4 regions of the Paraburkholderia sp. NPDC080076 genome follow, and region 4 is predicted to be linked to each of the others. Evidence: predicted binding sites of a transcription regulator. Region 4 holds the regulator's gene; each other region holds the start of a gene.

Region 1 (5,773 bases), on a different contig from region 4:
GGCGTGGCGGATTCGGCCAACTCACGCGCCCGGATGAGCGCTTTGCTGATGTCGGCCAATACTTTGTCACGGTCCGCGTCGTTCTGCTGCCGTAACGCGAACGACGGATGATAGGTGGCGATGCCCCAGCCGCCTTCCACTTTGAACGGCGCGTCAAGATGGTCTCTCAGGCTGACCTTGCCACGCAACAGGGCGGTGAGCGCCGTAGCGCCAAGCGCGACGATCACCGCCGGGCGCACCGTGCGCAACTCACGTTCGAGCCAGTAGGAACACGCTTCGATCTCACGCTGTCCCGGCGTTTTGTGCAACCTGCGTTTGCCGCGGGGTTCCCATTTGAAATGCTTCACCGCGTTGGTCAGATAAATCTGGTCGCGCGATAGCCCGGCGCGCGTGATCGCTATCGTCAGCAATTGCCCCGCCGGCCCGACGAACGGTTGACCACTCAGATCTTCCTGATCGCCGGGCTGCTCGCCGATCAGCATGATGCGCGCGCGGCTCGGCCCCGAACTGCCGACCGCTTGCGTTGCGTTACGCCACAGGTCGCAACGCCGGCATGCATCGAGTGACGAAGGTTGATCGCGGACAGGCTGCGCCATGTCCGCTTCGATCGGAATGGTTTTGCCGCTCAGTGCGCCGACGCCGCTCGCCTGCGCCACGCGGCGCGCGCCGCTTTTCGCTTCACTGATCATGGCGGGGATCAGATGGCCCTCCGGCAAGCCTTTCCAGAAGCGTACCGGCATGTGCTGCTCGAGCGCCGCTTCGTTCAGTCGCGCCGGATTGAACGTGCTGCGGTAATAGGCGAGCCACAACGCCTCGGCTTCGTCCGCGGTATCGCGACGATGGTCGCCGGGCAGGGCGCGGCGTTGCTCAAGATGCAGTTGCTGACCGTCCCAGAAGGCCGCGCCGCGCGGCGTCGTGATCATCCAGGTCGCGCGTCCCATGCGTTGCGCAAAATGTTCCGCGGCCCACGCGAGGACATCATGCTCGGGCTCGTACCAGGCGATGTATTCAGGTGTTTGCACCGCTGACGCAGACGCTGACGTCTGCTTGCGAAACCGCACGTACGCGATCATGTCGTGCTTGGCACGCCGCACGCTTTTCGCCATGCGATGGAGTTGTGCTCCATCCGCGTCTGCCGGCGAGGCGACCGAGCGGTCGCCGTGCTGCCAACGCCACAGCACCTTGTATAAAAACGCCCAGCGCTGTGATTCGCGATACAGCGCGGCGTCTTGCAATAGCGTTGCCAGTTCCTTTGAAACATGCATGGCAGAGGGTCGGGGCTCCGCTGCTTGGGATGTCGCGCCATAGTCGAACAGCGCCTGCTCTTGCGACGACTCAGGTTCCTGCTTGACGCGCCATTCGATCGTCTCCGGCGCGAGGCCTTCGCCCAAAGCGCCAAGCGACGCGGCGCGCCACGCGGCGAAATGATCTTCGATAACGATGGAACGCATCGCGACGCGTCACAACAACGCCAGTTGCACCGGCGGCGCCAACACCCGGCGCAATCGCGCCGACGACGCGTCATGCAGCGCCGCGCGATAGTCCTGCGTCACGACGAACGGCTTGATCTTCTCCAGCGGACAACGCAGCCGCACGAGGTCCTCGTAGCGCACACGGCGCGAACGCCGTAGCTCGACCAGGCGTTTCGCGTTGCGCATGCCGATGCCCGGCACACGCGCGATCATGCGCAGCGGCGCGCGGTTCAGGTCGACCGGAAACTGCTCGCGATGCGCCAACGCCCACGCGAGCTTTGGATCGATATCGAGCGAGAGGTTGCCGGGTTGTTCGAACAGCTCATCCGCACTGAAGCCGTAGCCGCGCATCAGGAAATCGGCCTGATACAGGCGATGTTCGCGTAACAACGGCGGCGCCTGAGCGGGCAATGCGGAAGGGCTATCGGGAATCGGGCTGAAGGCGGAGTAGTACACGCGCTTGAGCTTGTACGCTCCGTAGAGCGTCGCGGCGGTTTGCAAGATCGTGCTGTCGTTCGTCTGATCCGCGCCGACGATCATCTGCGTGCTTTGACCCGCTGGCGTGAACTTCGGCGCTCTGGCGTCGCTATGCGCCTCTTCCTGCGCAAGACGGATCGAACCCATGGCGAGCTTGATGGTGCGGACGTTCTTTTCCGGCGCGAGCCGCGCGAGGCTGCCGTCGGTGGGCAGTTCGATATTCACGCTCAAGCGGTCGGCATAGCGCCCGGCTTGCGCAATCAATTGCGGATCGGCGTCGGGAATCGTCTTCAGATGAAGATAGCCGCGAAACTGATGATCCTCGCGCAAAGACTGGGCGACGCGCACGAGCTGTTCCATCGTGTAGTTCGATGACCGAATGATTCCGGAACTCAGAAACAGTCCGTCGATGTAATTGCGCCGATAGAAATCCAGCGTCAGTTCGACGACCTCCTCGGGCGTGAAGCGTGCGCGCGGCACGTTGCTCGAGCGCCGGTTGACGCAGTACTGACAGTCGTACAAACAGAAATTGGTGAGCAGAATTTTCAGCAGCGAGACGCAGCGCCCGTCTGGCGTGAAACTGTGGCAAATGCCCGCGCCGGTGCTGGCGCCCAGACCGGCAATGCCGCGAGAGCCGCGCTTGGGTGCGCCGCTGCTTGCGCATGACGCGTCGTACTTCGCCGCGTCGGCCAATACTTCCAGCTTTTTGAGCAGTTCCACGTTGCCGCCGATACTGTATGGATGTACAGTATTGTACGTGGGCAGGTCGTGACTGCAAGCGGTTTTTAATGAAAAGCGGGCGTTGATCCACGGGGGCGCGCCCGGTGAACAAACGGGGCGAGCAGAAGCAATACAACGGGAATCGAGCGTATGCCGAATGGCGTTGCGTTTGCTTGCAGCAAACCATATCTCCAGCGGCGCGATGGGATTAATAACAAGACGATCGCGGAAGCTCGCACCGGCGAGCGGTCTGAATAGATCAAGTACGCGGGTGAGCCCGCACAATGAACGGAGATTCATCTACATGCCGGCTTTATCCGGTCAGGAACGCCATGCCTGAACAACTCTGGCTGCCTGGGCTCGAGGCGCCGCCAACGCCCACAGACGGTCTGTTCTTCGCCGTGTTTCCCGATGCCACGACAGCGGCCAGCATCGCGAAGCTCGCGCAACAGCTTTGCGGGGAGACGCGCGCGCGGAGTAAGCCGCTTGCGGCGGGCCGTCTGCATGTCACCTTGCATCATCTGGGAAATTTCGCGGGCGGTTTGCCGCAGGAGCGAGTCGACGCGGCGATGCAGGCGGCCGCCTCGATCAAAATGGAGCCGTTCAGCGTCGAATTCGACACGGCGGTCAGCTTTGCGTCGAAGCCGCGACCGGGACCGCTGGTGCTGGGCGGAGGCGAGGGCGTCGCTGGCCTGCACATGCTGCACGGCGCTTTGGGCCATGCATTGCAGGACGCTGGTTTGGGGGACCACGCCGTCTCATCGGCGGCGCGCTACATACCGCATGTCACACTGGCGTACGGCATGCCATGGGCCGCGGCGCGTCCCGTTGACCCGATATGCTGGAACGTGCGTGAGTTTGCGTTGATGCACAGTTTGCTCGGGCGTACGCGGCATGTCGCGTTGGCTCGATGGACTTTGGCGGGCGCCGAGTCATAGCGCGCGTCGCCCAAGGTGACGGCGGCGTGTCGAACGCGCCGGGCTAGAACCGCATGCCCGTCGCGCAACCGCCGGCGAAGCCGCCACCGCTGCCGCCCGCGCCGCCGCAGAACACGCCACAACCGGATAGCGCGAGCGACATGGCCACGGCGGCCAGCGTTGCGCGCAATCTCGGTTTGAGAATGCGTTCGCCGAGGTGTGTGAGATCGGGAGCGGCATGCGGGCTGATGCCGGCGTCGAAACCGATGGTGGCGCAGGTAAGGCTTGAGTTGGTCATTCGGGATTTCATAACGTCAATGGCTTAGGGGAGCGGAGAGCAAAGGCGCGAACGGCGTCGTTCGTCGCAAGTCTTCTGTCAGGTTTGTGCGGAGAAAAAGGGGCGGCATGCGGCACAGCCGCGAATCGCTGAGGCTAGCGCACGACCCTATGTCCCTCAAATACGCGGAATCTGAAAACGTAGGAGGTTTCGTCGGTTCGAGAAGCGGAACGATCGTGCGCTCCCTGATAGAATGCTTGGGCCGCAACGTAGTGGATTGCAGATGAAATTGCTTGATGCGTTAGTCGAACAGCGTATTGCCGCCGCCGCCGCGCGAGGCGAGTTCGACGAGTTACCTGGCGCGGGCGCGCCGCTGTCGCTGGACGACGATGCTCTGGTCCCTGAAGAAGTGCGCGTCGCCAACCGGATTTTGAAGAATGCGGGTTTCGTGCCGCCCGCTGTCGAGCAGTTGCGCGCGTTGCGCGACCTGCAAGCGGAGTTGAATGCCGTGAGCGACCAGGCTACCCGTTGCCGTCTCCAGGCGCGCATGCTGGCGCTGGATATGGCACTTGAATCATTGCGTGGCGGGCCACTGGTTCTGCCGCGCGAGTACTGCCGGCGCATTGCCGAGCGGCTGTCTGAGCGCGCCGGCAACCTCAATACGGCAGACGCGGGTTCGCAGTGAGCGAGCCGCTTGCCCACGCCGCCTTGCCGGATTCGGATTCTGTCGAGTCTCGCGATGTGCTGAATGTGCAGGGTTCTCAGGCCTCGATCAGCGGTGTCGCTGAGTTGACTGCGGCCGATGCGAGCGCTGCCGGTGCCTTCGCGAGTTCAGATCCCACGCTTGGCGAGCCGTCCATATTTCCCGCTGTTCCCGAAGTCCCGGAGCGCGATCGCCGCTTCATGGCGCTGGCGCAAGCCGCCGCCGAAGAGGCGCGCGCTGCCGGCGAAGTGCCCGTCGGCGCAGTCCTCGTGCGCGGCGACGAAGTCATCGCCACGGGTTTCAATCACCCGATCGGCGGGCACGACCCGTCGGCACATGCGGAAATGGCCGCGTTGCGCGCCGCGGCGCAGGCCGTCGAGAACTACCGTCTGCCGGGCTGCGAACTCTACGTGACCCTGGAGCCGTGCCTGATGTGCGCGGGCGCGATCATGCACGCGCGCATCGCCCGTGTCGTGTTCGGGGCGCGCGATCCGAAAACCGGCGCGTGCGGCAGTGTCGTCGATGCCTTCGCGAATCCGCAGTTGAATCATCACACCACGGTGATCGGCGGCGTGCTCGAAAATGAATGTGGCGCCGCGCTCAAGTCGTTTTTTGCCGAGCGGCGGCGCGCGAGCCGCGCAGCACGCGCGGCGGCACGCGCCGACGCAGGCAGCGAACCGGACAACGAACCGGGTCCGGCTGAGTCGCTCTAAAACAACAACGTCCAACAAGGTCTCGCCAATGGCCGTCCATCGCACCATCGAACTGATCGCGCCGTCCGGGTATCCGCATGATCCCGAGGTGCTGCATCGCGCGTTGCAGCGCTTCCATACGCAAGGGCATCACGTCGAGGGCGTGGAGGCGGCGCGGCGTCGCTATCAGCGCTTTGCCGGCACCGATGGCGAGCGCGCGGCCGATCTGAACCGGCTCGCCGACCCGTCGCGCAAGTTGCCGGACATCGTGCTGGCCGTGCGCGGCGGCTACGGCGCGGTGCGCATCCTGCACGGGCTCGACTACGACGGGCTGCAGCGGCGGCTGACCGATCAGCCGATCGCGCTGGTGGGACACAGCGATTTCACCGCGATCCAGCTTGCGCTGCTGGCGCGTGCCGGCGTGAAGACCTTCGGCGGCCCGATGGTGATGAGCGACTTCGGCGCGGAGGAACTGAGCGAATTCACCATGCAGCACTTCTGGTCGGCGTTGACGA
Region 2 (5,773 bases), on a different contig from region 4:
ACGGTCGCCGCCAGCGCATCATCGGGATAGAGATTCGCGAGTCGCAATCTGGAACGCAGATGCTGCTCAGCGTTAGGCGCGAGGTCATAACCGCACTCGTGCACGGGCCTGCCGACGCGGATAGCGGTCATTGTGTCTTGCAGCGGCTTCCGCGAACGCACATGCATTACCACGTTGCCCAGTGCAACCACCGGCACATCCAGATTGCGGGCAACAAACTCCACTGCGCCTCGATGAATATCGTCCATTGCGCGCTGGTGTAGTACGAGGCCTGCCCAGGCTCTTCCCGTGAACGTGTCATCAAGCCACTCGAGCTGTGCCGCCAGCGGGTCCTCTTTCGCCGGGAAGTCGGGGACAAGTATGGCAAGGCAGTCCGGCATGCCGAGCAGATGTCGATACTCCTTGTCAGGCCGCGACAGGTCCTGAGGCGTGAGCCGATATTCGCCTTTTGGCGCACGCGTTCGAGCAAGCGTAATCAGTTCAGAGAGGTTGCCGTAACCCTCGCGGTTTTTAGCTAGGAGAATCAGCCCGAACGCTGGGGACCCGTCAGCTTTGACCAAGCGAAAGTACGAACCAACTATAAACGGCAGCTTTGCTTCCTTTGCAGCGACATGCGCACGCACAACGCCGGCGAGCGAGCACTCGTCAGTGACTGCAAGGGCTGAGTACCCTAGCTGCGCCGCTCGCTCAGAGAGCTCTTCCGAGTGGGAAGCACCGTGCAAGAACGTGAAATTTGAAAAGCAGAACAGCTCTGCGTAGTCCGGCAGCGTGGAAAACGTGGAATCCATGACGGTCATCCAAACAGGCCATGAAGGAACCAACGCTGGTCTTCTTCTGCGTCGCGACTGCTTATGCGTTCACGATAAATCCAGTAGCAGCTCTGGTCCTCCGCCTGCGCGACAAAATAATCCCGCGTGACCAACTCCCCATCAAACCAACCGCTTTCGATGCGTTCGCCTGGCGATACCATGCGGAGCGGTGAGCCATAAAACGGACGGTGCTGGCGCGTCAATAAGCGGACCGGGTTGTCCAGCATCCAGGTCGGTCTTGGAAGGCCGAGCGGAAGTGCTTCCTGCTTCGACTTGAGTGTCACCGGCACCCAACGGTTTGCGACCTCCGGGCGATGGTCGGCAGTCGGTGCGGGGCGAAGAACGTTGTCCTCTCCGAGCCGCGCAACAAGTAACTCGAGAAGCCGCGCATGGTCTTCCTTCGAACCTCCCGGCTCCGGGAATAGCGTGTCAGATGCCGGCGCTGCGGATTCCACTCTGGAGGCATCGAGTCGCAGCGCGATGACGGGTGCAGCCAGCTCAATGCGATGCAGCCGCTCCTTGAGCAGCCTGACCAGATGCTCCTCTTTCCACGTCGGCTCGCCCAACGCAATTTCAATCACCGCCGGTTCGATGGCGTCGCGCCCACGTTCATGCTCGAGCAGCAGCTTAATCGCCGTGACCGCCAACTGCTTGGCGCAAAGCCAGCCGCACAATTGCACGATGAGTCGATGCGCACCGAACACCGCACCGTCGGCATGCTCGAGGCGGTCCGGCATTTCAATGCGTGCGGAAAAAGTGGGCGGCAGTTCGAGCCAGTCAAACAGCTCGGGAGCCGTGCCGAACGCGCGGTCGAGCGAATCAAGCAGATGTTCGCCACATCGCCGCTGCAGGCCAGCGCGTGGCAGGCGTCTTACGTCGGCAATGGTTTCGCATCCGAGTCCGGAGAACCAGTCTCCGAACGGACGAACCTCAGGAACGGCCATCATCGGCAAAGCGGCCAGCCGTTGCTCAAGCGATGCCAGCTTGAGCACGCGCCGGTTCCCGAACTTTGCGAGCAGCCAGCCACCCTGGCCGGTGGGTGCAGCGCTGATGCGTGCGGTAAGTCCGAGCGTCCCAAGGACCGCTTTCGCTTCCCTGCACAATGCAAGCAGTCCGCCGAAAAGTCGCAGACTCGCGCCGACCTCAACCACGACGGTCGCTTCGTCAAGCAAGGCGACCTCAGGTGAAAAGCGCATCAGGGCGATGCCCACCTCGCGCTGTGCTGCTGCCTCCCTGGCGACATCGCGCTCATGCATCTCCGTTTCCGGCGACAGTGTCAGCACTCCGCCGCGCTTCATACCGAGGCGGACGCCGGCTGCACGAGCCGCGCTGTCGGTAATGACCACTTTGTCTTTCTCCAGGACTGCACTTCCGTGCGCGGGCTCAGATGACCACTTCGGTCGGAACACCTCGAGCGGCAACTTCGGCAAGTGGACGGCGAGAAAGACGCGCATGTCGGGAAAGCAATACAGGAGTGGGTTGAAGGGGAATCGACAGTGGCTCTGCGCGCGCTGGCCCTCGTCGTTTCACAATGTCGACGGTTAGACCGTCGGCGGATGGTCTTAAAGCGAGCCGCAAAAGCGCGGGCGATGAGTCCTGTGCCGCTGCCAGGGGCCTGACCATCACGAAAAGTGTTTCGGATGACTGCGCCGCCAGATGCAAGCGCCGCAGCGATGAGGCCTGCGCGTATTGCGCCCAGAAGATGAGCGCACCGCAACTGCCTGCCCGCAGAATCTGCTCAGCCGACCAAAGCGCATCTGCGGTCTTCTGCGCTTTCACCCGCAAGACCTGGTCAATGGGAAGTCCGATGTAACTGAGTCCAAGTCCGTCCGGGGTGTGCGGCGGCTGCACAAACGCCACAGGGCGATTGCCCGAGCCACTGAGCGCCGGGCGCAACAGTCGCAATTCACCAACCCCGGCCTGCTGCACCATCAGGTCGATGAGCGCACCGACCGGCCAGCCCCCGCCGGGAAGCTCGGCCGACAGCGCGGGATAGCCGGTCTCAACGACCCGCCCACGGCCACGGGCGAGCTGGGACGCACGCCACAAGGACGGGTGTATCTCTTCGGCCGTGACGGTAGCGCTGGACATGTGGCAACAAAAAACCTGTATATTTATACAGTATCGTACACGCAAATTCGTAGGCGTGAACTGTCACTTTTATTTGAGGTAAGGGGGCTGCGCGGCATCCGTCGCTCGGCTTCATACCCTGCTTCCGTGTTCAGAGGAGGTCCATCATGAGAGCAGATGAATGGGTTCGGGAGGCCGAACGCGAATCGAAACTTGTGGATGCCTTGTACAAGGCACGTAGTCTGATTTCGATGCACAACGGCATGACCGTGCGGTGCGACGGCGAGGAATGGCCGCTCGATTTCGGCCAGGAGCTGAAGATGATTGACGCCACATTGAAGATGGCCGGCGTCGAGACTCAACGCCTTAAGCAGTAGCTGCTTGCCGAGTCGCGCGAACTCGGGCAATCATCGAGAAGAATCGGTTCAGAGGTCCTTCGAGGTCAACAGATGCAAACTGAGAAATACCGTGGATACACGCTGTGGGGTCATGCCATCTTGCAGCAGGAAGGAATCCCACAGCCGGCGAAATTCGCAGGAAGCGCCACGGTCACCCGCGACACCAAGGTCGTCGAGGTATCCGGGGTACTCGGCGCTTACGATACTGACGAAGAAGCAGAGCTGGTAGGCCTTTCGTGGTGTCGGGCGTGGGTAGATAGCCACGGCTAGCGCGCAGGCTGCTGCTGCGACTGTTGCGTACTGAACAGCTGTAGCCTTGGTATCAAGAAGTTTCATCAAATTTGATACTTCTCAAGACTGTGAAACTCGTGTCAGTTGGCGGCACCGCCATCGGACTGCCGTAGAACGCACTGGCACGAAACATTGTCAGTTGTAGCTTAGCTCTTATCTGACGGTAAGCTCGCTGGCAACGAGTTTTTTACAGCAGTCGAGCGAATCCGAATCACTCTATCAGCCGACCAGCCGCCGATAAGCGCTGAGGTGCCGAACGAGGCCTTGTTTGTCACCGCGAATCTCACTTAGGCGAGCGAGGTTGAAGTGAGCATCGGCATGCGTCGGGTCAATTTCTATGCATCGCTGGTAGGCCGCCTCTGCCGGGTCATAGCGCTTCAGTTCCTCGAGGACGACTGCCCGGTTGAAGTGAAGTAACGCGTCGTCGGGAAAGTGCTCTAGCGCGCCATCGAAAATGGACAACGCTTCTTCGCATCGTGTTTCCGCTTCGCACAGCAACACGCCCAGGTTGGTGTATGCGTCGTAGTGCGGAGATGGCGACAGCTCGAGCACTTTCCGGTAGGCCTGCTCCGCGCCGACCGCGTCAGTCTCGCTAAGCTGCTCGGCAAGTGCAAACCATTCGTCTGCCTGCTCTTCCCGATTCGCAAGGTTTCGCGGCGCAGAGTCGAGGAACGCGACATCGCCGCGAAGTGGCGCGACCTCGAAATCAAGCAGATGCTGCCCCGAGGCTGCGTCCCATTGCGCCTGTCCTGACCTGACAGCGACAGTCTCGCCGACAGATGTGATTCGTATTCCAGACAGCGGAAGCTCGTCAGGGAGTTCGGCTTTCAGCTTGGCCAGCGCCTTCAGAATTTTCCGCGAAGAAACTTTCGCTGATTGCAATTGAAATGCGGTGCGAAGGACCACGACATCCTGGAAAGAGAACCGGAGTTCGTTCCGCCGGCCGCGCGAGGGATGAACAAATCCCGCGTCAATTAGCCCGGATAGAACTCTGCGCGAGACGCCCAGTAGCGACTGGAGGCTTCGCAACGAATAGTCGTGCGACAGATTTCTTCTGTTCACTTGCGAACTCTAACCTTTGCCGGCGGCGCTTCTTTCACGTCGGCTCTCGGTGCGGCTCGTTTGACAGGCCGCCGTGGTTTGGCTGATAGCGCTTGGACGTCGTCATCGGGCGAAGCCTTCTTCGGAGCAGTTGTCTTTGCGGCCGTTTTGGCAGGAGCGGCCCGTTTTGTCTTGTTGGCGCTTAGACTTGCACGCAGCGCTTCCATCAGGTCAATCACTTGGCCGCCAGATTCCTCTGCAGGTCCCTCCGGTGACACAATCTGTTTGCCGGCAATTTTCTGGTCGATGGCTTCGAGAATCCGCTTCTTTTCTTCGTCTTCATACGCCGTCGGGTCGTATGCATCTTCCGAAACCTGGTCAATGATTTGAAGCGCGAGCTTCAGTTCCGTGGCGCTGACCGTCACCGGCTCAATATGCAAATCGCTCAGCGCCCGTACCTCGTCGGCAAACAGTAGCTGCTGGAAGACCATCCCGTCCTCCGCTGGCCTTATCTGAACGATTCGGGTCTTTCCCTTGTACGACCATTTGGCCAGCGCGCAGCGTTCACTTTCTCGCATGGCCTGTTGCAGCAGGCTGTAGGGTTTGCCGCCGCGCTTGTCGGGAGCGATGAAGTACGCCTTGTCGTAGTACAGCGGGTCCACCGACTTTTCCGGAACAAAGGAAACAATCTCGACTACGTGGCTCGCACCTTCTTCAAGCGCCTTCAGTTCGTCAGGGGCGAATACGACAAACTGCCCCTTTTCGAATTCGTAGCCCTTCTTCATGTCGGCGCGGGCGACAACGGCACCGGTAGCCTCGGATATGTACTGCTGCTTGACCCGGCCGCCTTCCGGCGTCAGGAGATTGAAGCCAACGCCGGCAGCGCTGTCCGTAGCCGAATATAGCTTTACCGGTATGGAAACCAGACCGAAGGATAGCGTCAGCGATGCAATGGAACGCGCTGCCATATGATTCTCCTGATAGCGGCTCGTGGGTGTCGCCGCAGCTGACTAGAAACCATCCCTTCGAGAGGTCCAACCTTCGCCACCCGAAGCACGCCGTGTGCCTACGGACCGCCGCCTCGGTCCATGCAAATTTTCTAGGCTGCGTGTCTACGTTCGTAGCCAGTCGCTACCGCACGAGATACGTCATCCCAAACGTTTT
Region 3 (5,773 bases), on a different contig from region 4:
AGGCCTTGCAGCATGCGCATCGCGATGAAGATCACCGGCGAAGCAAAGCCGATCGCCGCGTAGCCCGGCAGAAAACCGACGAGGAACGTCGACAGGCCCATGATCACGATCGTCACGAGGAACGTGTACTTGCGCCCGACCATATCGCCGAGGCGCCCGAACACGATCGCGCCGAACGGCCGGACCGCGAAGCCGGCCGCGAAGCTGAGCAGCGTGAAGATGAACGCGGCTGTCGGATTGACGCCGGAGAAGAAGCTCTTACTGATGAAGGCCGCCAGCGAGCCGGCCAGATAGAAGTCGTACCACTCGAAAACCGTACCCAGCGACGATGCGAAGATCACCCGCTTCTCTTCGCGCGTCATCGGCACGTGCGAGATTTGCCCGCCAACGGTAGCCATATGTCGTCTCCAATATTGATATGCACGCGGTTCGCCGGTAACGGCGTTCCCGTGGAACCGATTATTGGAGTGGAAACTTACGGCGTACTGACGTGGCGGGGTGAAATTGCAGCCTGGCGTGTGTTGTGGGTTTTTGGCCAACACGCGGCGATCTGGCATCAAGACCGGCTAATTTGCTCTCAAGTTATCTCAATATCGAAATGGCAAGTTTACGTGTTCAAGTTGCGTTAGGGTAAGTCCCGGCCCGTTCGTGCACATGCAAGCTGACGCGTACGAGCGTGCCGGCAAGCCGCGGCGAGGTTTGGTAGACGTTGTCGTCGATCGTCAGCTCGCCGCCGTGCATGGTCGCGATCTCGCGGACGATCGCGAGTCCGAGGCCGCTACCGTCGCCTTCACGGCCGAGAATCCGGTAGAAGCGCTCGATCACCCGCGAACGCTCGGCGACCGGAATGCCGAGGCCGGTATCCTCGACTTCCAGATACACGAGCCGCGCCGGCGCGTCATGCCTGACCCTGACGGTGATGCGTCCGCCCGGCGGCGTATAGCGGATGGCGTTGTCGATCAGATTCGACAGCATTTCGCGCAACATGACCGGATTGCCGTCCACTTCGACGGGCTCCTCGGGCGCTTCGTAGCCCAGATCCATCTGCTTGGCGAGCGCGGCCTGAACCCAGTCGCGCACGGCGTGGCGCGCGACTTCTGTCACCTCGACTGGCGTGAAAATCTGCCCCGACATGCGGTTCTCAGCGCGCGCCAGCGCCAGCAGTTGCGTGACGAGCCGCGCGGCCTGCTCCGAGCTGGTGGCGATCTGCTCCAGCGAGCGATGCACTTCCGCGGAGGCGTCCTGGCGCAGCGCCAGTTCGGCCTGGGTGCGCAGGCCGGCCAGCGGCGTTTTCATCTGATGCGCGGCATCGGCGATAAAACGCTTTTGCAGCTCCATGTTCTGTTCGAGGCGCGTCAGCAGATCGTTGAACGAGGTGACGAGCGGCTCGATTTCCGGCGGCGCGCGGCGTGCCTCGAGGGGCGACAGGTCGTCCGGGCGGCGCGCGCGGATATGCGCCTGCAGCGCGTGCAGCGGCGCGAGGCCGCGCGAGAGCCCGAACCACACCAGCAGGATCGCGAGCGGCAGGATCACGAACTGCGGCAGGATCACGCCTTTGATGATGTCGTTGGCGAGCTGGCTGCGCTTGTCGAGCGTTTCGGCGACCTGCACCAGCACAGGCTGCGCGCCGGGCGTCTGCGGAAACTCGACGGTCGTGTAGGCGACGCGGATATCGTTGCCGCGCAGCACGTCGTCACGAAATTCGACGAGCCCCGGCTGCGGCCGGTCTTCCTCATGCGGCAGCGGCATGTCGCGCTCGCCGCCCACCAGTTCGCCGCGCGTGCCGAGTACCTGATAGAACACGCTGTCCACATTGTCCGCGCGCAGAAAGTCGCGCGTGGAGTCGGGCAGCGTCAGTTCCGCCACGCCATTGACCGGATGAATCTGGCGCGCGAGCACGTACGCGTCGGTTTCCAGCGCGCGGTCGAACGGGCCGTTTGCAATCGACTTGGCGACCAGATACGTGACAGCGAGGCTCATCGGCCAAAGCAGCAGCAGCGGCGCCAGCATCCAGTCGAGGATCTCGCCGAACAGCGAGCGCGGGCGCGCCTCGGCGGCGGCTTCGGTTTCGTCGGGCGGGGCGAACGGATTGGCGTAGCGCTCGTCGCGCGCCTCGTCGAGGTCCGCCGCGTGCGCCGTAGCGCGGTCTGCGCGCGCGGACATGGGGCGTCCTCTATTTGTAGTGATGGCTCGCCGGCATCGCGCCGGACGGCGGCGAGGAGCGCGGGTCGGGCTCGGCGGGCGGGGGCGTCGTCGTGGCGTTCGCGCTCGTGCTCGTCGGCGACGCCGCTTTCTCGAGGCAGTAGCCAAGACCGCGCACGGTGATGATGCGCACGCCGCTCGGTTCGATTTTCTTGCGCAGGCGGTGCACGTAGACCTCGATTGCGTTGTTGCTGACTTCTTCACCCCATTCGCACAGGTGATCGACGAGCTGTTCCTTCGAGACCAGCCGGCCGATCCGTTGCAGCAACACTTCGAGCAGACCCAGTTCGCGTGCCGACAGATCGATCACCTGCTCGTTGACATAGGCGATCCGGCCGACCTGGTCGAACGACAGCGAGCCATGCCGTACGACCGTCGGGCCGCCGCCCGCGCCGCGCCGCGTCAGGGCGCGCACGCGTGCTTCGAGTTCGTTCAGCGCGAAAGGCTTGGCCATGTAATCGTCGGCGCCGAGATCGAGACCCTTGACACGTTCGTCGACGCTGTCCGCGGCGGTCAGGATCAGCACCGGCAGGTTGGAATTGCGCGCGCGCAGGCGGCGCAGCACCTCGAGGCCGGACATGCGCGGCAGGCCCAGATCGAGAATCAGCAGGTCGAAAGTTTGCATCGACAACGCGGTGTCGGCCTCGACGCCGGTCTTCACGTGATCGACGGCATAGGCCGATTGGCGGAGTGATCGAACCAGACCGTCCGCGAGTATGCTGTCGTCTTCGGCAATCAGAATTCGCATGGTGCGCAAGCCTGGCCTTGCCGGCACCGCGGGGTGTCCCCCGGCGCACAGCGGTCTCCGAAAATTATTGTGGGTAGTTGGGCAGCGCGACAGTAAAAATGCGCGTTCGCATGAGAATCGTGCTTGCCAAAACTACTGTTTTTTTATACAGTGTCTGGGTTTCGTGTGCTGTCCTTCACGAGTAGGTTGAAACTCGGGGCTGCACATCCGCCTCAGACGCCGTTCATCATAGCAAAGGACGATTCATGGAAGAAAGCAAGAAAGGCTCGGCTGGACTGACTGCTGAAAAGAGCAAGGCACTCGCTGCCGCACTCGCGCAGATCGAAAAGCAGTTCGGCAAAGGGTCGGTCATGCGGCTCGGCGCAGGTGAGGCGGTCGAAGATATCCAGGTGGTCTCAACCGGATCGCTCGGCCTCGACATCGCGTTGGGCGTCGGCGGTTTGCCGCGTGGCCGGGTGGTCGAAATTTATGGCCCGGAGTCGTCCGGTAAAACCACGCTGACGTTGCAGGTCGTCGCCGAAATGCAGAAGCTCGGTGGCACGGCGGCGTTTATCGACGCGGAACACGCGCTGGACATCCAGTACGCGGGCAAGCTCGGCGTGAATGTGAACGACCTGCTGGTTTCGCAGCCGGACACCGGCGAACAGGCGCTCGAAATCGCCGACGCGCTGGTGCGTTCGGGCTCGATCGACATGATCGTGATCGACTCGGTCGCGGCACTCGTGCCGAAGGCTGAAATCGAAGGCGAAATGGGCGACTCGCTGCCGGGTCTGCAAGCGCGTCTCATGTCGCAGGCGCTGCGCAAGCTCACCGGCACGATCAAGCGCACGAACTGCCTCGTGATCTTCATCAACCAGATCCGTATGAAGATCGGCGTGATGTTCGGCAACCCGGAAACCACCACGGGCGGTAACGCGCTGAAGTTCTACGCGTCGGTGCGTCTGGACATTCGCCGTATCGGTTCGATCAAGAAGAACGACGAAGTGATCGGCAACGAAACGCGCGTGAAGGTGGTGAAGAACAAGGTTGCTCCACCCTTCCGCGAAGCGATTTTCGACATCCTGTACGGCGAAGGTATTTCGCGTCAGGGCGAAGTCATCGACCTGGGCGTGCAGGCCAAGATCGTCGACAAGGCCGGCGCGTGGTACAGCTACAGCGGCGAACGTATCGGTCAGGGCAAGGACAACGCGCGTGAATTCCTGCGCGAAAATCCGGATATCGCCCGCGAGATCGAAAACCGTATCCGTGAATCGCTGGGCGTGAATGCCATGGCTGAAGCCGTGACCGGCGCAGGCGCTGAAGTCGCGGACGAAGAAGAGTAACCATCACGTGATACGCAAGGGCCGGCCGTTGTCCGATTCCGGACGCCACGCGGACGGCCCGCGTGATGAAGACGACGAGTCGTTCGATCCATTCGAATCGTTCGACGCACATGACCGCGCTGCGGGCCGCAATCCGCAGCGCGCGCAGTTTGAATCCTCCCCGCCCGTAGGCTCGGATCCCTCCGAAACCACTTACACTCGCTCGCGTCGCGTCCCAGGCGAAGCGAAACCCGGGCAAGACGAAGCCAAAAAATCCCAACGTCCGGCACGGTCGCTAAAAGGCCGCGCGCTCGGCTATCTGTCCCGCCGTGAATACAGCCGCACCGAACTGGCGCGCAAGCTGAAGCCGTTCGTCGAGGAAACCGACTCGCTCGACACCTTGCTCGACGCACTCGAAGCCGAAAACTGGCTGTCCGATTCGCGTTTCGCCGAAAGTCTGATTCATCGGCGCTCGTCGCGATTGGGCGCGAGCCGGATCGTCGGCGAATTGAAGCAGCATTCGGTCGACCAGACGCTCGTCGAAGAAGCCAGCGCGCAATTGCGCGAAACGGAACTGGCTCGTGCGCTCGCCGTCTGGCAGAAGAAATTCGGCCGGCTTCCCGAAACGCCCGCCGAACGGGCGAAGCAGACGCGCTTTCTGGCCTCGCGCGGATTTTCGGGCGCCACGATCGGCAAAATCCTCAAGGGAATCGACGAAGACTGGGCCGGCGAGTAAGCGCGGCGGCTTTATTGGCGCGCAAGCCCTTTAAGACAGCGACTTCCGCGCTCAGCCGCCTGCGGCGCGGCCGTGCGCAATCGGGACCTGTCCCAAATACCCAGTATGCTAAAATTCGTGGGTTTTCCAATCCGGCCTTTCCTTCCCGCATGCCGCTCTCCCCGCCAGTGTCCCGTCAGTTGCGCCATCGTCGCGCAATCAGAGCGGAAGCCTATGAGCGAGCCGATGGCCTGTGGGATGTGGAAGCGTGCTTGACCGACGAAAAACCGCGCGATGTGGTGCTTGCGTCGGGCGTCCGGCCCAATGGTCAGCCGATCCATGAACTCTGGCTTCGCATCACCATCGATCGCAAGCTCAATGTCGTCGACGCCGAGGCGTCGTCCGACTGGGTGCCCTATCCTGGTTTGTGCCAAGTCAGCAATCCCGCCTACCGTGCCCTCATCGGGCTCAATCTCCGCCAAAACTTCCGTCGTGAGTCTGCCCGTTTGCTGGGCGGCACGGCGGGTTGCACGCATCTCACCGAGCTGTGCGCGATCCTGCCGACCGCCGCGATTCAGGCATTCGCCGGCGAAGTGTGGAACACCGGTGACGGCGCGTCGGGCGCGAACGCAGGTTCAGGAGACGGATCGCCTAGCAGCACAGGCGAGCATTCCAACGATAAACCGCCATTCCAGCTGGGACGCTGCCACGCGCTGCGTTTCGACGGCGAGGCGGTGCAGCAGTTTTATCCGCGCTGGTATGGCCGCGCTCCGTATACAGCGGATCGCGCGGCATCGTCAGGCGACG
Region 4 (5,773 bases):
CCCGCGGGCGGCTCACGCACCTGTTTAGGGCGTCGTTAAGGGGCAGTTAGCGCACAGTTAGCGTTTTCCATCCCTTGCAACCTGAATTGCGGCGCACCATGATTAATTCAGATCGCGCGTCCCGCGCGAAGGGAGAAAAATCATGGCGAGCTACCAGAAAATCCTGCTGTGCTACGACGGCTCGCGTGAAGGCCGCAAAGCACTACGTTGCGGCGCCGACCTGGCGTTGGATCTGAAAGCGGAAACGCACTTGTTGTCGGTCGTCGACATGCGTTCGAGCATTGCGCAAAGCGCGGGCCTGTTGACCGACGTGGCCTGCGGCAGTTTTGAAAAGACCGCGCGCGACATCCTGCAGGAAGGCGTGGACTGGCTCACGGAGCGAGGCGTGAGCGCCCAGGGGCATTTCGCGTTCGGCCATCCGATCGACGAGATTGCCAACCTCGCCAATGAATTGCATGTCGACCTGGTCGTGGTCGGCCACCGCTGCCGCACGGGTTTGTCGCGATGGTGGATGGGCGCGGGCAATACGCCGCTGCTCGACCGTGTCTCGTGCAGCATTCTGGTGGCGTGTTCTTCAGCGCAGGAGCAGCAGCAAGCGGCGGCTTGAGGCGGGCTAGTCACGTGACCGGCCGCCTCGGCCTGACGGCATCAGGTGATCACTCGTTCAGGTTGACCGCGGCCAGCTTCCACGTGAATACGCCCTCGCGCCGGAAGATCGCCGAGTAACGCGCGTCGCCGGCGCCATGCTGGTACGCGACGACGAACTCGTTGAGGCCGCGATAGCCCGCCGTGGTTTGCGGCGGTTGCGGTGGCGCGGAGTTGACATTGGCCGCGTTGCCGTTTGCGGGAGCTGCAGGCGCAGGTGCGGTCGCAGCGGCGTCCGGCGGATTATTCGCGGCCGGGGGCGCGGGTGGCCGCTCGCCCGGATCGCCGCGCGGCGGCATGCCGTTCAGCAAGGCCGCCACGCCGTCCGGTGTGGCATACGCATCCACGAGCGGACCGATCAACGCAACGCCGATCATCGCGCCAATGGCGGCCAATGGATTGCCGTTGCTGTGCGCGCCAAGCCGCCGTGTCAGCAAGCCGGCGACTTGCTCCTTCAGGCTCTCACGCAACGCGGGGAAGTCGACATACTGATTGACGGTTTGCGCGTCGCGCGCATCGGCCGCGCGTTTGAGATTATTCAGCGCGATGTACGGTGTCGCGTAAGCAAACCCCAGCGCGGCGATCACCACGATCACGATCAGCGTGACGATCAGCGGCCGGGTGGCGCCGCCATGCATGCCGCGCTTGCTGCCGCGTTTGGTACGTTTTGAAACTGCCATCGAGTGGGACTCTCCATCAGGTGTGATCTAACGTGGACCGCAGCCACGCGAAAACGATCCCACGCAATACATCTCTCGCTGTCCCGTTCAAGACCCCTCAAGACCCATCAAGACCCTTCAAGACTCGAACACCGCCCCATGCACGTTGGCTTCATCGGCGATGCAGCGGTCGATCATGCGGCAAACCGCGTCCATCGTGCCGACCATGATCAGACGCGACGGCCCGTGATAAACCCGCACCGGTGCGCGACGCGCCGGTTCCGCCGTATTCAAGCCCGAATTCAACGACACGCGGGCAAATGCCGGCATCGACGACGGCAGGCTCGGCGCGGCCTCGGGCGAGTCGAACAGCGACGGCGTGCCGAGCGTGGCCGCCTCGATCAATGAGCAGGGCACCAGCTTGCGAAGATGGCGCAGACGACCGAACTGGCGAAAGGGCAGCAGGCGGGCAAGACGTTCCATGAGACTCTCCAGGCGATGCAACGTTGATGCGGCGTTGGCGCGGCTTCTTATTTTGTCGAACGGGCGAGAGGGTTAAAACTCGCCGGGGCGGATCAGCCCCACGGCGATACCCTCCAGCGCGAACTCCGCACTGCCGGTTTCAACGAAGATGTTTTCGTAATCGGGATTCTCGGCGATCAGCTCGAGCCCGTTCGGCCTGCGCTTCAGGCGCTTGACCGTGACGTCGTCACCAAGCCGGGCAATGATGATCTGGCCGTCTTTGGCTTCGCTGCGCTTTTGCACCGCGAGCAGGTCGCCGTCGAAGATGCCCGCGTCGCGCATGGACAGCCCGCGCACCTTCAACAGGTAGTCGGGCTTGCTCGAGAACAGCGCCGGGTCGCACGCATAGTGCTGCGAGATATGTTCCTGCGCGAGGATCGGGCTGCCCGCGGCAACCCGCCCGATGAGCGGCAGCGACAGTTGCATGATGCTGGCGTGCGGCAGCGTGAACTGGTGCGGCGAGTCTTCCGGGCCGGCCAGCAGGCGAATGCCGCGCGATGCGCCGGCCGCGAGTTCGATCACGCCCTTGCGAGCCAGCGCGCGCAGATGTTCTTCTGCCGAGTTGGCCGAGCTGAAACCTAGCTCGGCGGCGATCTCCGCGCGGGTGGGCGGAAAGCCGGTGCGTTCGATAGCCCTGCGGATCAGATCGAAAACCTGCTGCTGTCGTGCGGTGAGTTTGGTCATGGCGCCACTGTATGTATGAACAGGTGACTGTATTTTTATACAGTATTCGGCGCAATTCAAGCTTTACTTTAAGTTCGGGGTGAAGGGTGTCGTTCCAGCGCCGTCAAGCGACGCTCAAACACCCGTTTTCGTGCCGCAACGCCTTATCCAGCTGTCATTACCACTTTTGCGTATTAAAGAATGAAGAAACATTATTTTTAATGATGAAAGCCCTTCGATAGACTGGCCTCCAGTTGGCGCTCATGTGCACGTGACCGCGACGTAAAAAGACACCACACGCTGTTTCAGCGGACACAACGCGGAGAAAGTTGACATGGATCACCAAGGTACGGGGCTGGCAGGCAGGACGAAAAAACTGATCGCGGCGCTCGCATTGGGCGCGGCGGGCGCGCTCGGCGTGATGGCGCAGGCGCACGCCGCCGACACGACGCTGCTGAACGTGTCCTACGACCCGACGCGCGAGCTGTATCAGGACGTCAACCAGGCGTTCGGCAAGGAATGGAAGGCGAAGACGGGCGAGACGATCACCTTCAAGCAGTCGCACGGCGGCTCGGGCGCCCAGGCGCGCTCGGTGCTCGACGGCCTGCAGGCCGACGTGGTGACGCTGGCGCTTGCATACGATATCGACGCACTGGCCAGCAAGGGTTTGCTGGACAAGGGCTGGCAGAAGCGCTTGCCGGATAACGCGTCGCCGTACACGTCGACGATCGTGTTTCTGGTGCGCAAGGGCAACCCGAAGCACATCAAGGATTGGGACGATCTGACCAAGCCGGGCGTGTCGATCGTCACGCCGAATCCGAAGACTTCGGGCGGCGCGCGCTGGAACTACCTCGCGGCCTGGGCGTATGCCGAGCATCAACCGGGCGGCAATGATCAGAAGGCCAAGGAATTCGTCGGCAAGCTCTATAAGAACGCCGGCGTGCTGGATTCGGGCGCGCGTGGCGCGACCACCAGCTTCGTGCAACGCGGTATCGGCGACGTGCTGATCGCGTGGGAAAACGAAGCGTTTCTGTCGCTGAAGGAATTTGGTCCGGAGAAGTTCGAGATCGTGGTGCCGTCGGTCAGCATTCTGGCGGAGCCGCCGGTCGCCGTGGTGGACAAGGTCGTCGACAAGCACGGCACGCGCAAGGTCGCCGAAGCGTATCTGAACTTCCTGTATAGCGAGCAAGGGCAGGAGATCGCAGCGAAGAACTTCTACCGTCCGCGTTCGAACAAGGTGCCGGCTGAGCTGACCGCCAAGTTTCCGAAGCTGAAGCTGTACACGGTGGACGATTCGTTCGGCGGCTGGGCCAACGCGCAGAAGACGCACTTTGCCGACGGCGGCGTGTTCGATTCGATCTATCAACCGCAATAAGACTGCCGATGCCGGCACCGGCATAGGCAACGAAGCGGCGCGGCAACGCGTCACTCCCGAGCGCGCCCATGGGCGCGCTTTTGGCCGCCAGGGCCCGGCGGCCAGCAACACGAGCATCAACCTGAACGAGTAACGAGCATGACGACGTTGACCTTCCGAAAACCGAGCGCGTTGCCCGGTTTTGGCCTGACACTCGGCATCACGGTGGCTTATCTGAGCCTCGTGGTGCTGATTCCGCTTGCGGCGACCTTTCTCAAGACCGCGACGCTCGACTGGAATCAGTTCGTGCGCGCGGTGAGCTCGCCGCGCGTGCTCGCGTCGTATCGCCTGACGTTCTTCTCCGCGCTCGGCGGCGCGCTGATCAACGCGGTGTTCGGTTTTCTGGTGGCGTGGGTGCTGGTGCGCTACACGTTCCCGTTCAAGCGTATCGTCGACGCCGTGGTCGATCTGCCGTTCGCGCTGCCCACCTCGGTCGCCGGCATATCGCTCGCGGCCGTGTACGCGGGCAACGGCTGGATCGGGCAGTTCCTCGAACCGCTCGGCCTGAAGATCGCTTTTACGCCCGCGGGCGTGCTGGTCGCGCTGACATTCATCGGCTTGCCGTTCGTCGTGCGCACGGTGCAGCCGGTGCTCGAAGAGTTCGAACGCGAACAGGAGGAAGCGGCCGCGTGCCTCGGCGCCTCGCGCTGGCTGACGTTTCGCCGCGTGGTGTTGCCGGCTGTGTTTCCGGCCTTGTTGACGGGCTTCGCGTTGGCTTTCGCGCGTGCGCTCGGCGAGTACGGTTCGGTGATTTTCATCGCCGGCAATGTGCCGATGAAGTCGGAAATCACGTCGCTGCTCATCATCACCAAGTTGGAGCAATACGACTATGCGGGCGCGACGGCGCTGGCGGTCGTGATGCTGGTCGTGTCGTTCCTGATGCTGCTCTTCATCAACACTTTGCAGTGGTATTTGCAGCGCCGCACGAGTCGCGGCGGTGCAGGCCCGGCGCCTGCCGCTGCAAGTGTCGCGGCGATCGGTGTCGGCGGAGGTGCGCAATGAGCCGCCGCGCCGCGAACGAAGTGAATGGCGTGAACAACGCCGTAGCCGTGGCACCGCGCGCGCCGCTGAACGTCGCGCGCCGGCCCGATCCGGTCACCGAGCCGCCCGTTGTGCGCTGGATTCTGACCGGCGTCGCGCTGCTGTTTCTCTCGCTGTTTCTGGTGGTGCCGCTCGTCGCCGTGTTCTATCAGGCGTTGAACAAGGGGCTCGGTTTCTATCTGGAATCGCTCGCCGATCCGGACGCGCTCTCGGCGATCAAGCTCACCGTGATCACCGCCGCGATCGCGGTGCCGCTGAACCTCGTGTTCGGCCTCGCGGCTTCATGGTGTATCGCCAAGTTCGAGTTCCGCGGCAAGGCGCTGCTGACCACGCTGATCGATCTGCCGTTCTCGGTGTCGCCGGTGATCTCGGGCTTGATCTATGTCTTGATGTTCGGCGCGCAGGGCTGGTTCGGCCCGTGGCTGCAGGACCACAACATCCAGATCATTTTCGCGGTGCCGGGCATCGTGATGGCGACGATCTTCGTCACGTTCCCGTTCGTGGCGCGTGAACTGATTCCGCTGATGCAGGCACAAGGCAACGACGAGGAAGAAGCCGCGCACGTGCTTGGCGCGTCGGGCTGGCAGATCTTCCGCCGCGTCACGCTGCCCAACGTCAAATGGGGCCTGCTGTACGGCGTGATTCTGTGCAACGCGCGGGCAATGGGCGAGTTCGGCGCGGTGTCGGTGGTGTCGGGCCATATTCGCGGCCAGACCGACACGATGCCGCTGCACGTCGAAATCCTCTACAACGAATACAACTTCTCGGCGGCGTTTGCCGTGGCGTCGGTGCTGGCTCTGCTCGCACTCGTGACGCTCGGCCTGAAGCT

What was found. The regulator LexA, encoded in region 4, represses DNA repair genes until DNA is damaged. The targets are predictions, from matches to a motif close to ACTGTATNNNNATACAGT.
Region 1: ACQKRQ_RS40605 (putative DNA modification/repair radical SAM protein) is a predicted target of LexA. The motif match lies at 2,682-2,699, and genes of this name have one in related genera.
Region 2: imuA (translesion DNA synthesis-associated protein ImuA) is a predicted target of LexA. The motif match lies at 2,915-2,932, and genes of this name have one in related genera.
Region 3: recA (recombinase RecA) is a predicted target of LexA. The motif match lies at 3,085-3,102, and genes of this name have one in related genera.

Annotation. Positions count from the first base shown of each region.
Region 1 covers NZ_JBNNWQ010000019.1:1,024-6,796, forward strand. The annotation lists gene ACQKRQ_RS40600 (UdgX family uracil-DNA binding protein) at 1-1,451, opposite strand, end outside; gene ACQKRQ_RS40605 (putative DNA modification/repair radical SAM protein) at 1,461-2,669, opposite strand; gene ACQKRQ_RS40610 (2'-5' RNA ligase family protein) at 3,002-3,607, shown strand; gene ACQKRQ_RS40615 (hypothetical protein) at 3,651-3,884, opposite strand; gene ACQKRQ_RS40620 (DnaJ family domain-containing protein) at 4,147-4,548, shown strand; gene tadA (tRNA adenosine(34) deaminase TadA) at 4,722-5,279, shown strand; gene ldcA (muramoyltetrapeptide carboxypeptidase) at 5,308-5,773, shown strand, end outside.
Region 2 covers NZ_JBNNWQ010000002.1:460,003-465,775, forward strand. The annotation lists gene ACQKRQ_RS09425 (error-prone DNA polymerase) at 1-788, opposite strand, end outside; gene ACQKRQ_RS09430 (Y-family DNA polymerase) at 794-2,263, opposite strand; gene imuA (translesion DNA synthesis-associated protein ImuA) at 2,193-2,900, opposite strand; gene ACQKRQ_RS09440 (hypothetical protein) at 3,047-3,256, shown strand; gene ACQKRQ_RS09445 (hypothetical protein) at 3,329-3,547, shown strand; gene ACQKRQ_RS09450 (tetratricopeptide repeat protein) at 3,788-4,630, opposite strand; gene ACQKRQ_RS09455 (Ku protein) at 4,627-5,577, opposite strand; gene ligD (DNA ligase D) at 5,758-5,773, opposite strand, start outside.
Region 3 covers NZ_JBNNWQ010000004.1:901,436-907,208, reverse strand. The annotation lists gene ACQKRQ_RS21185 (MFS transporter) at 1-398, opposite strand, end outside; gene ACQKRQ_RS21180 (sensor histidine kinase) at 616-2,163, opposite strand; gene ACQKRQ_RS21175 (response regulator) at 2,174-2,950, opposite strand; gene recA (recombinase RecA) at 3,196-4,272, shown strand; gene recX (recombination regulator RecX) at 4,280-4,987, shown strand; gene ACQKRQ_RS21160 (DUF2889 domain-containing protein) at 5,137-5,773, shown strand, end outside.
Region 4 covers NZ_JBNNWQ010000003.1:812,910-818,682, reverse strand. The annotation lists gene ACQKRQ_RS15935 (universal stress protein) at 143-607, shown strand; gene ACQKRQ_RS15930 (DUF2939 domain-containing protein) at 657-1,325, opposite strand; gene ACQKRQ_RS15925 (hypothetical protein) at 1,443-1,787, opposite strand; gene lexA (transcriptional repressor LexA) at 1,860-2,510, opposite strand; gene ACQKRQ_RS15915 (sulfate ABC transporter substrate-binding protein) at 2,824-3,864, shown strand; gene cysT (sulfate ABC transporter permease subunit CysT) at 4,003-4,905, shown strand; gene cysW (sulfate ABC transporter permease subunit CysW) at 4,902-5,773, shown strand, end outside.